DNA from 2 places in the Streptomyces sp. NPDC049687 genome. Region 1 is predicted to be linked to the other one. Evidence: riboswitches for the same ligand, from Rfam matches in the RefSeq annotation. Region 1 holds a riboswitch; the other holds the start of a gene.
What was found. A riboswitch is a leader RNA that binds a small molecule or an ion and turns the genes downstream of it on or off. The one in region 1 is predicted to bind thiamine pyrophosphate.
Positions count from the first base shown of each region.

Region 2: another riboswitch for thiamine pyrophosphate. It lies ahead of thiO (glycine oxidase ThiO); the one in region 1 lies ahead of thiC (phosphomethylpyrimidine synthase ThiC).

Region 1 covers NZ_JBITLN010000003.1:720,187-724,679, reverse strand. The annotation lists gene thiC (phosphomethylpyrimidine synthase ThiC) at 1-1,627, opposite strand, end outside; TPP riboswitch at 1,620-1,808, opposite strand; gene ACIBVL_RS13250 (YibE/F family protein) at 2,189-3,760, shown strand; gene ACIBVL_RS13245 (SsgA family sporulation/cell division regulator) at 3,932-4,378, opposite strand; gene ACIBVL_RS13240 (IclR family transcriptional regulator) at 4,479-4,493, opposite strand, start outside.
Region 2 covers NZ_JBITLN010000001.1:415,168-419,660, reverse strand. The annotation lists gene ACIBVL_RS01930 (thiazole synthase) at 1-728, opposite strand, end outside; gene thiS (sulfur carrier protein ThiS) at 734-934, opposite strand; gene thiO (glycine oxidase ThiO) at 931-2,097, opposite strand; TPP riboswitch at 2,095-2,206, opposite strand; gene ACIBVL_RS01915 (hypothetical protein) at 2,260-2,610, shown strand; gene ACIBVL_RS01910 (NAD(P)/FAD-dependent oxidoreductase) at 2,643-3,890, shown strand; gene ACIBVL_RS01905 (Rv2175c family DNA-binding protein) at 4,019-4,384, shown strand; gene thiE (thiamine phosphate synthase) at 4,470-4,493, shown strand, end outside.

The sequences.
Region 1 (4,493 bases):
ACTCCCTTGCCGTGTCCGGGTCGAGAGCGAGGTTGAACTGGTCCTCCCAGCGGAACTCGAAGCGGGCGTCGGACAGCGCGTCGTCCCATTCCTGCGCCCCGGGGTGCCCCTTGGCGAGGTCGGCAGCGTGGGCGGCGATCTTGTAGGTGATGACACCGGTCTTGACGTCGTCACGATTGGGCAGGCCCAGGTGCTCCTTGGGCGTGACATAGCAGAGCATGGCCGTGCCCCACCAGGCGATCATCGCGGCACCGATGCCGGAGGTGATGTGGTCGTACGCCGGCGCGACGTCCGTCGTCAGCGGGCCGAGCGTATAGAACGGAGCTTCATCGCAGATCTCCTGCTGAAGGTCGATGTTCTCCTTGATCTTGTGCATCGGGACGTGTCCCGGGCCCTCGATCATGGTCTGTACGTTGAAACGCTTGGCGATCGTGTTGAGTTCCCCGAGCGTGCGCAACTCCGCGAACTGCGCCTCGTCGTTGGCGTCCGCGATCGAGCCCGGCCGGAGGCCGTCGCCCAGCGAGTACGTGACGTCGTAGGCGGCGAGGATCTCGCAGAGTTCCTCGAAGTTCTCGTACAGGAACGACTCCTTGTGGTGCGCGAGGCACCAGGCCGCCATGATCGAGCCGCCGCGCGAGACGATGCCGGTCTTGCGGCGCGCGGTGAGCGGGACGAACGGGAGGCGCACGCCCGCGTGAACCGTCATGTAGTCCACACCCTGCTCGGCCTGCTCGATGACGGTGTCCTTGTAGATCTCCCAGGTCAGTTCCTCGGCCCTGCCGTCGACCTTCTCCAGCGCCTGGTACAGCGGCACCGTGCCGATGGGGACGGGGGAGTTGCGCAGCACCCACTCACGGGTGGTGTGGATGTTGCGGCCGGTGGACAGGTCCATGACCGTGTCGGCGCCCCAACGGGTCGCCCAGGTCATCTTCTCGACCTCCTCCTCGATGGAGGAGGTCACCGCCGAGTTGCCGATGTTGGCGTTGACCTTCACCAGGAACCGCTTGCCGATGATCATCGGCTCGATCTCCGGGTGGTTGACGTTGGCCGGCAGCACCGCGCGTCCCGCCGCGATCTCCTCGCGGACCACCTCAGGAGAAACGTTCTCCCTGAGAGCCACGAATTCCATCTCGGGCGTGATCTCCCCCCGACGCGCATACGCCAGCTGGGTGACCGCCTTGCCGTCCCGGCCGCGGCGCGGCAGACGCGGCCGTCCCGGGAACACCGCGTCGAGGTTGCGCAGTCCGCCGCGCGGCGAGGTGTGCTTGATGCCGTCGTCCTCGGGACGGGCGGGACGACCCGCGTACTCCTCGGTGTCACCGCGGGCGATGATCCAGTTCTCGCGCAGCGGCGCCAGGCCCCTGCGTACGTCGGTGTCGACGAGCGCATCGGTATACGGGCCGGAGGTGTCGTACAGGGTGACCGACTGCCCGTTGGTGAGGTGCACCTGGCGAACCGGCACACGCAGGTCGGGGCGGGTGCCCTCGATGTACCCCTTGTGCCAGCCGATGGACTTCCCGGCCTTCTCACTGGTCGCGTCGGCCGTGTTTGCGTCGGCCGTGTCGGCCGCCTCATCGCTGGCCGCGTTCTGCGTGAAGGCAGGCGTGCGTGCGTCCTTGTTGGTCATGAGACCTACTCCCTACGCCGGCATTACCCGGTAACAGGTTCGGCGGTCGACGCAGCGGCTACCGTCTGCCGACGTTCCATGTGAAACATCACTAAGTCAAGTGACGTTCCACGTGAAACATCGCAAAGACGGAGGTCAGCGCCCTCTCAGCCCGGTGCTCCGAGCTCCCGCGTGTGCAAAGGTGGCTCCACGCTAGCGTCATTTGTGGCGCGGTGAACAGTGGGCCTCCGTCGTTCTTGCGATGATCGGGCGGTGACCACGACACACCAGCCCCCGTACCCGCCATCCGAGCCGCCCCGCAGGCCCGGGGTCGGCGGCGGCCCCGGAAACGGCCCTGGAAGCGGTAGTGGGCACGGCCCTGGGCAAGGCCCTGCGCACAGTCCTGGGCAAGGCCCTGCGCACAGTCCTGGGCAAGGCCCTGTGAACGGCCCCCGAAGCGGTCCCGCTCAAGGACGCGGGGGGGACCGCGATTTCAACAGCGCAGACAGCCGCGGGCACGACAACCCACGGGGCTATGGGCCGGGCCGCCCGCCCGGTGCGGGATATGGCCCTGGTTCCGCGGTGGGGCCGGGGCATGGTGGAGTCCCTGGCGGGCCGGGCCACGGCCCTGGTGACGGACACAACGGAGGCCACGGGCACGGTCCCGGTGACGGGCACGGCGGGGGCCACGGGCACGGTCCCGGTGACGGGCACGGCGGGGGCCACGGGCACGGTCCCGGTGACGGGCACAACGGAGGCCACGGGCACGGCGATGGTCGTGGTGGCGGGGACGGTCCCGGTTCCGGTGGTGGGCACGGGCATACGCACGGGCACAGCCACAGTCACGGCCCGGCCGCCCCCGTCTCCAAGCATCTCCGCAAGGTCATCGCGGCGATCCTCATCCCGTTCGCCGCGGCCGTGCTGGTCGGGCTGGTGGTGCTGTGGCCGGGTGGGGCCCCCTCGCACGAGCGCACCGGGGTCGGCTTCGACCGGCAGACCCAGCAGGCCACGGTCACCAAAGTCGTGAGCGTGAGCTGCCAGTCGGTGAACGCCTCCGCCGACGCCCCGACCGGCGACACCTCCACAGCCGAGGGCTCCACCGCCGAGCAAGAGGCGAACGGCACCTGCAAGAAGGCCACGATCCGCGTGGACACCGGCGACGACAAGGGCCGGACGTTCACCGAGATCGTCCAGCCCGACCAGTCGCGGCAGTTGCACGAGGGCGAGAAGGTCGTGGTCGCCTACGAGCCCTCGGCGCCGAAGGACCTGCAGTACTCGGTCACCGACGTCAACCGCCGTGTTCCCATGACGGTGCTGGCCGTCATCTTCGCCGTCGCCGTCGTGGTCGTCGGACGGCTGCGGGGCGTCATGGCGCTGGTGGCGCTCGCCGCCAGCTTCCTGATCCTGAACTTCTTCATCCTGCCCGCGATCCTGCAGGGCTCGAACCCGCTGCTCGTGGCCGTGGTGGGGTCGAGCGCCATCATGCTGATCGCCCTGTATCTGTGCCACGGTCTCTCGGCCTGTACGTCCGTCGCCGTACTCGGCACCCTCATCTCACTGTTGCTGATCGGCTTCCTCGGCTCCTGGTTCATCGACTGGGCCGCGCTCACGGGCAACACGGACGACAACACCGGCCTGATCCACGGCCTGTACCCGTCGATCGACATGAGTGGCCTACTGCTCGCCGGCATCATCATCGGCTCCCTCGGCGTCCTCGACGACGTGACGGTCACCCAGACGTCCGCGGTCTGGGAGCTGCACGAGGCCAATCCCGCGATGGGCTGGCGCGGGCTGTACCGGGCCGGCATCCGTATCGGCCGCGACCACATCGCGTCCGTGGTGAACACGCTCGTCCTCGCCTACGCCGGTGCCGCGCTGCCGCTGCTGCTGCTCTTCTCGATCGCGCAGAGCAGCGTCGGCACGGTCGCCAACAGCGAGCTGGTCGCCGAGGAGATCGTGCGCACGCTGGTGGGCTCGATCGGTCTGGTGGCGTCGGTGCCGGTCACCACCGCCCTCGCGGCCCTGGTGGTCGCGGCCGACCGCCCGGAACCGGGAACGGCGGCCGCGGCGGTGCCGGAGCCCGTTCCGTCGGGAGCAGCGGCAGCAGGCACGGCCGCGTCCCGGGGCGGCCGGGGCAGGCGACGCAAGCGCTGAGGCGGCGGGACGCCGGGGCAGGCGACGCAAGCGCTGAGGCGGCGGGACGCCGGGGCAGGCGACGCGCGCCTGCGGAAGCCCCGGAGGCGTCCGCAGCCCCGCAGGAGAAGCGTTTTTGCGCGGCCCCACCCCCGTGGCGAAGCGTTCCGCCACCCCTTGCCGCTGGTGGGCTCAACCGGCGCTCTGTTCCTCCGCCAGGATCCGGTCCAGCGCCTCGTCGAGATGCGCGTCGAAGTCGGCGAGCGCACCCTCCTGGCCCAGGGGGACCAGTTTGTCCGTGCGGTCGAGGAAAGCCACCAAGGGGGCCGCGGAGGACCGGAAAAGGGCTTGGTCACCGCCCACTTGAAGCCGGATGAGCACCTCACCGAGCACCTCGGGGTCCACGGGCGAAACCCGTACGTCCCCCTCGCCGCACGGCCTGCCCACTCCATCGATGAGCAACTCGCGCCCGAAGGCCCAGGTCACCGGCGCGTCCCCGGGAAGATGAAAGGTGAGCCTCACGGCATAGGGATCGCGCGACTCATAGCCCAGCTCCACCGGGATGCGGAACGAAAGCTCCTCGGACACAAGAAAGCTCATCATCACTTCTGCCTGAACTGCCTGTACGGACTCGCACATCGAGTTACCCCGTCATTTGCCGTCGAATGGCCGGTAATCAACCCCTGACACTGCACCGCATCTTGCTGAACGTGCACAACAGATCACAAGGAGTTAGTTTTCAAATGCTGATACA
Region 2 (4,493 bases), on a different contig from region 1:
TAACGGCGGGGGATCCGGCCCGCGAGCCGGGCCAGCCTTCCCGCCTCGACCCCGGCCCGCATGGCCGACGCCATCCGCTCGGGGTCCGCCGCCCGCGTCACCGCCGACGCCAGCATCACCCCCGCGCACCCCAACTCCATCGCCAGCGCCACGTCCGACGCCGTACCGGCCCCCGCATCCAGAATCACCGGCACGCGCGCGTGCTCGACGATCAGCTGGAAGTTGTGGGGGTTGCGGATGCCGAGTCCCGATCCGATCGGGGACCCCAGCGGCATGACGGCGGCACAGCCGGCATCCTCCAGCTTCCGCGCCAGCACAGGATCGTCGTTCGTGTAGGGCAACACCGTGAACCCGTCGTCCACCAGCGTCTCCGCCGCCTCCAGCAACTCCACCGGATCCGGCAGCAGGGTCCGCTCGTCGGCGATGACCTCCAGCTTGATCAGCGAGGTGCCCAGCGCCTCCCGCGCCAGCCGGGCCGTCAGCACGGCCTCCCCGGCCGTGAAGCACCCCGCCGTGTTCGGCAGCACCCGGATGCCCAGCCGCTCGAGCACCGACAGCACGGAGCCCCGCACCTCTGGGTTCACCCGCCGCATCGCGACCGTCGTCAGCTCGGTCCCGGACGCCACCAGCGCCCGCTCCAGCACCTCCAGGCTGGGCGCACCCCCCGTACCCATGATCAGACGGGACGAGAAGGACGTACCCCCGAGGACGAAGAGATCGTCGGCCATGGCGCTCAGCCCCCCTGCACGGCGGTCAGGACTTCCACGCGGTCACCCTCGCGGAGCGCCGTGGCGGACCACTGCGCGCGCGGGACGACGGTTTCGTTGAGCGCGGCGGCCACCCCGGAGGGCGCCGGAGTCAGGGACCGTACGACGCTGTCGAGGGCCGTACCGGGAGCGACCACCTGCCGCTCGCCGTTCACCGAGATGTTCACGCGGGCTGCTCCGTGAGGGCGGCGGCACCGAAGCGCCGGGGTGTGAAGGGACGGACCTCGTCGGGGAGTTCACCGGTGGCAAGGGCGTGCGCCATCGCGTCACCGGTCACCGGTGTCAGCAGCACCCCGTTGCGGTAGTGCCCGGTGGCCAGCAGCAGCCCGTCCAGGTCCGTCGGCCCGAGCAGCGGCGCGTTGTCCGGGGAACCGGGGCGCAGTCCCGCGCGGGTTTCCGTCAACGGCAGTTCCGTGATCCCCGGCACCAGTTCGTGGGCGTCGCGCAGAAGTTCGTACACGCCCCCCGCCGTCACCGTCGTGTCCCAGCCCAGCTCCTCGCTCGTGGCGCCCACGACCAGCTCGCCGTTCTCCCGCGGCACCAGATACACCTGACTCCCTCGGACGACGGCCCGCACGGTACGGCTCAGGAACGGCGCGAACCGAGGCGGCACCGTCAGCCGCAGCACCTGCCCCTTCACCGGCCGGACCGGGGGCAGTACGTCCTCCGGGACGCCCGCGAGGCGCCCGCTGAGGCTTCCGGCCGCGAGTACCACCTGCCCCGCCTCCAACGCCGTGCCGTCCCCCGTCACGACCCCCGACGCCCGCCCGCCCGTCACGGACAGCCGTTCGGCCCACGCGCGGCGGAAGACCACGCCCGCCCGCTCGCACGCGGTGACGAGCGCGTCGGCCAGCCGCCGGGGATCGACCTGGTGATCGCCGTCCACCCGCAGCCCGCCCCGCACCCCGGGCGCGAGCATCGGCTCCAGGCGCCGGCACTCCCGCCCCGTGAGCCACTCCGACTCCAGCCCCGACTGCGCCTGCAGCATGTGCAGTTCCCGCAGGTGGGCGCGGTCGTCGGCGTCCAGCGCCACCGCGAGCGTGCCGCACCGGCGGTAGCCGAGATCCTGCCCGGTGACCTCCGTCAGTTCGGCCGCGAAGTCCGGATAGCGGCGGGCCGAGGCCAGGTTCAGGCCCAGCAGGGTCTGCTCGCCGTAGTGGAGCTCGGTGACGGCGGCCAGCATCCCGGCCGCCACCCGTGCGGCCCCACCGCCCGGCTCGGGGTCCACCACCGTCGTGGCGAACCCGCGCTGCGCGGCCCGCCAGGCCGTGACCAGGCCGATGATCCCGCCCCCGACGACCAGGACATCGGATGTACGTGTACGCGACATGGGCGTCCAGCCCCTCCCTTCGCCGGCATGACCCGGATCAGGTTCGTACGGTCGGAGGCCGCCAGCCTCCCTCTCAGCCCGGTGCGTCCGGGCTCCCGCGAGTGCTCTACGTTGGGTCACCCTAGCCCGTGGTTCCACGCCTGTGTAAAGGGAGCCTTCGTCATGCCCGGCTCGCTGGACGGCCTCGTCCTCGCCCCCGTCGCCGACCAGGCCCCGGGCCAGGTCGGCACCCGCACCCGCTTCACGTACCACGAGCGGGACGGCGTGATCTGGGCGGACTACGGGGGCGGCGACGTCGTACGCGGGCATCTCGTGGGTACCCGTGAGGGCGACCGGCTCGACTTCCGGTACGTCCAGCTCAAGCACGACGGGACGACGTCCTCGGGGCGCTGTGTGTCGACAGTCGTCGCACTGCCCGACGGCCGGGTGCGCCTGGAGGAGACCTGGGCCTGGGAGTCGCAGGAGGGCAGCGGTACGAGCGTTGTGGAGCAGGTCACGGCACACGACCGCTGACTGACTATTCGTCAGGTGTCTATGGTGATCAGGTGAGCGAGCAGACGCGGGAAGAAGACAGGCCGGCGGGGCGGCGGGTGGTCGTCGTCGGCGCGGGCATGGCCGGTGTGCAGACCGCGGTCGCGCTGCGCGAACAGGGCTTCGACGGCACGGTCACGCTGATCGGCGCGGAGCCGCACCAGCCCTACGACCGGCCTCCGCTGTCCAAGGCCGTCCTGCTCGGCAAGGCCGAGGGCTCCGCCTTCGACGTCGACTTCGAGAGCCTCGGCATCGAGTTGCTGCTCGGCCGCGAGGTGCTCGGCCTGCGCCCCGCCGACCACGAGGTGGACACCGAGGCCGGGCCGGTCCCCTACGACGTCCTCGTCCTCGCCACCGGTGCCGAACCGATCCGGCTGCCCGGCGCCGAGGGCGTCCCCGGCGTCCATCTGCTGCGCACCCTGGACGACGCCGAACGGCTGCGGCCGGTGCTCGCCCGGCAGCACGACATCGTGGTCGTCGGCGCCGGCTGGATCGGCGCGGAGTTCGCCACCGCCGCGCGCGAGGCCGGCTGCGCGGTCACCGTCGTGGAGGCCGCCGACCGCCCCCTCGCCGGTGCCCTGCCGGCCGAGGTCGCCGCCCCGATGACCTCCTGGTACGCCGACAGCGGCACCGATCTGCGCACCCACGCGCGCGTGGAGCGTGTCGAACCGGGCGCGGTCGTCCTCGACGACGGCTCCCGGCTGCCCGCCGGCGCCGTGGTCGTCGGTATCGGCGCCCGGCCCGCCACCGCCTGGCTGGCCGGCTCCGGCGTCGAACTCGGCGCGCACCACGAGGTCGTGGCCGACGCCCACCTGAGCACGTCCGTGCCGGACGTGTACGCGGTCGGCGACTGCGCGTCCTTCCCCTCGGGACGGTACGGCGAACGGCTCCTCGTCCACCACTGGGACAACGCCCTCCAGGGCCCGCGCACGGTCGCCGCGAACATCGTCGGCGCGGCCACCGGCGAGCCCCCGGCCGTCTACGACCCGGTGCCGTACTTCTGGTCCGAGCAGTTCGGCCGCTTCGTCCAGTACGCCGGTCACCACGCCGTGGCCGACCGCATGGTGTGGCGCGGTGACCGGTCCGGCCCGGCGTGGACGGTGTGCTGGCTGCGCGAGGACCGCCTGGTGGCCCTCCTGGCCGTCGGCCGGCCGCGTGACCTGGCCCAGGGCCGCCGCCTGATCGAGGCCGCCCGGCGCATGGACCCGGAGGCGCTCGCGGACCCGGCCCGCCCCCTGAAGGACGCGACTGCGGGGCCCTAGGGGGCCGGGCTCCGCCGAGGTTCGGCTCCGTCGCGGGGGCGCGCCCGGCCACGACGGCGCCGCGGACGGCCGGCGACTCGTCGCGGCCCGACTTCCGACTGTCAGTGGCAGATGGCAGGCTTGTTCTCGTGACCGAGATTGACGCAAAGATCGATGCTCTCGTCCCCGCCTGGCTCACCCTGCCCGACATCGCGGAAATGCTCGATGTCGACGTGACGCGCGTCCGGCAGCTGGTCAAGGAGGGCCAGCTCATCGCCGTGCGCCGCGGTGAGAACCGCGCGCTGCACGTCCCCGCCGCCTTCATCGACGGGGACAAGGTGGTCAAGGGCCTGTCCGGGACCCTGACGCTCCTGCGGGACGACGGCTTCACGGACGAAGAGATGCTCGAGTGGCTCTTCACCCCCGACGCGAGCCTGCCCGGCACCCCCGCGCAGGCCCTGAGCGAGAATCGTGGCACGGAGGTGAAGCGCCGCGCCCAGGCGCTCGCCGTCTGACCAGAGGAAGACAACCGACACACCCGGGGCGTACGAGGGCCGGTCCGCCGCCCTCGTACGCCGCCGCCCTGGGGGGAACTCACGCATGCCCGACACCGCCCGCGCCCGT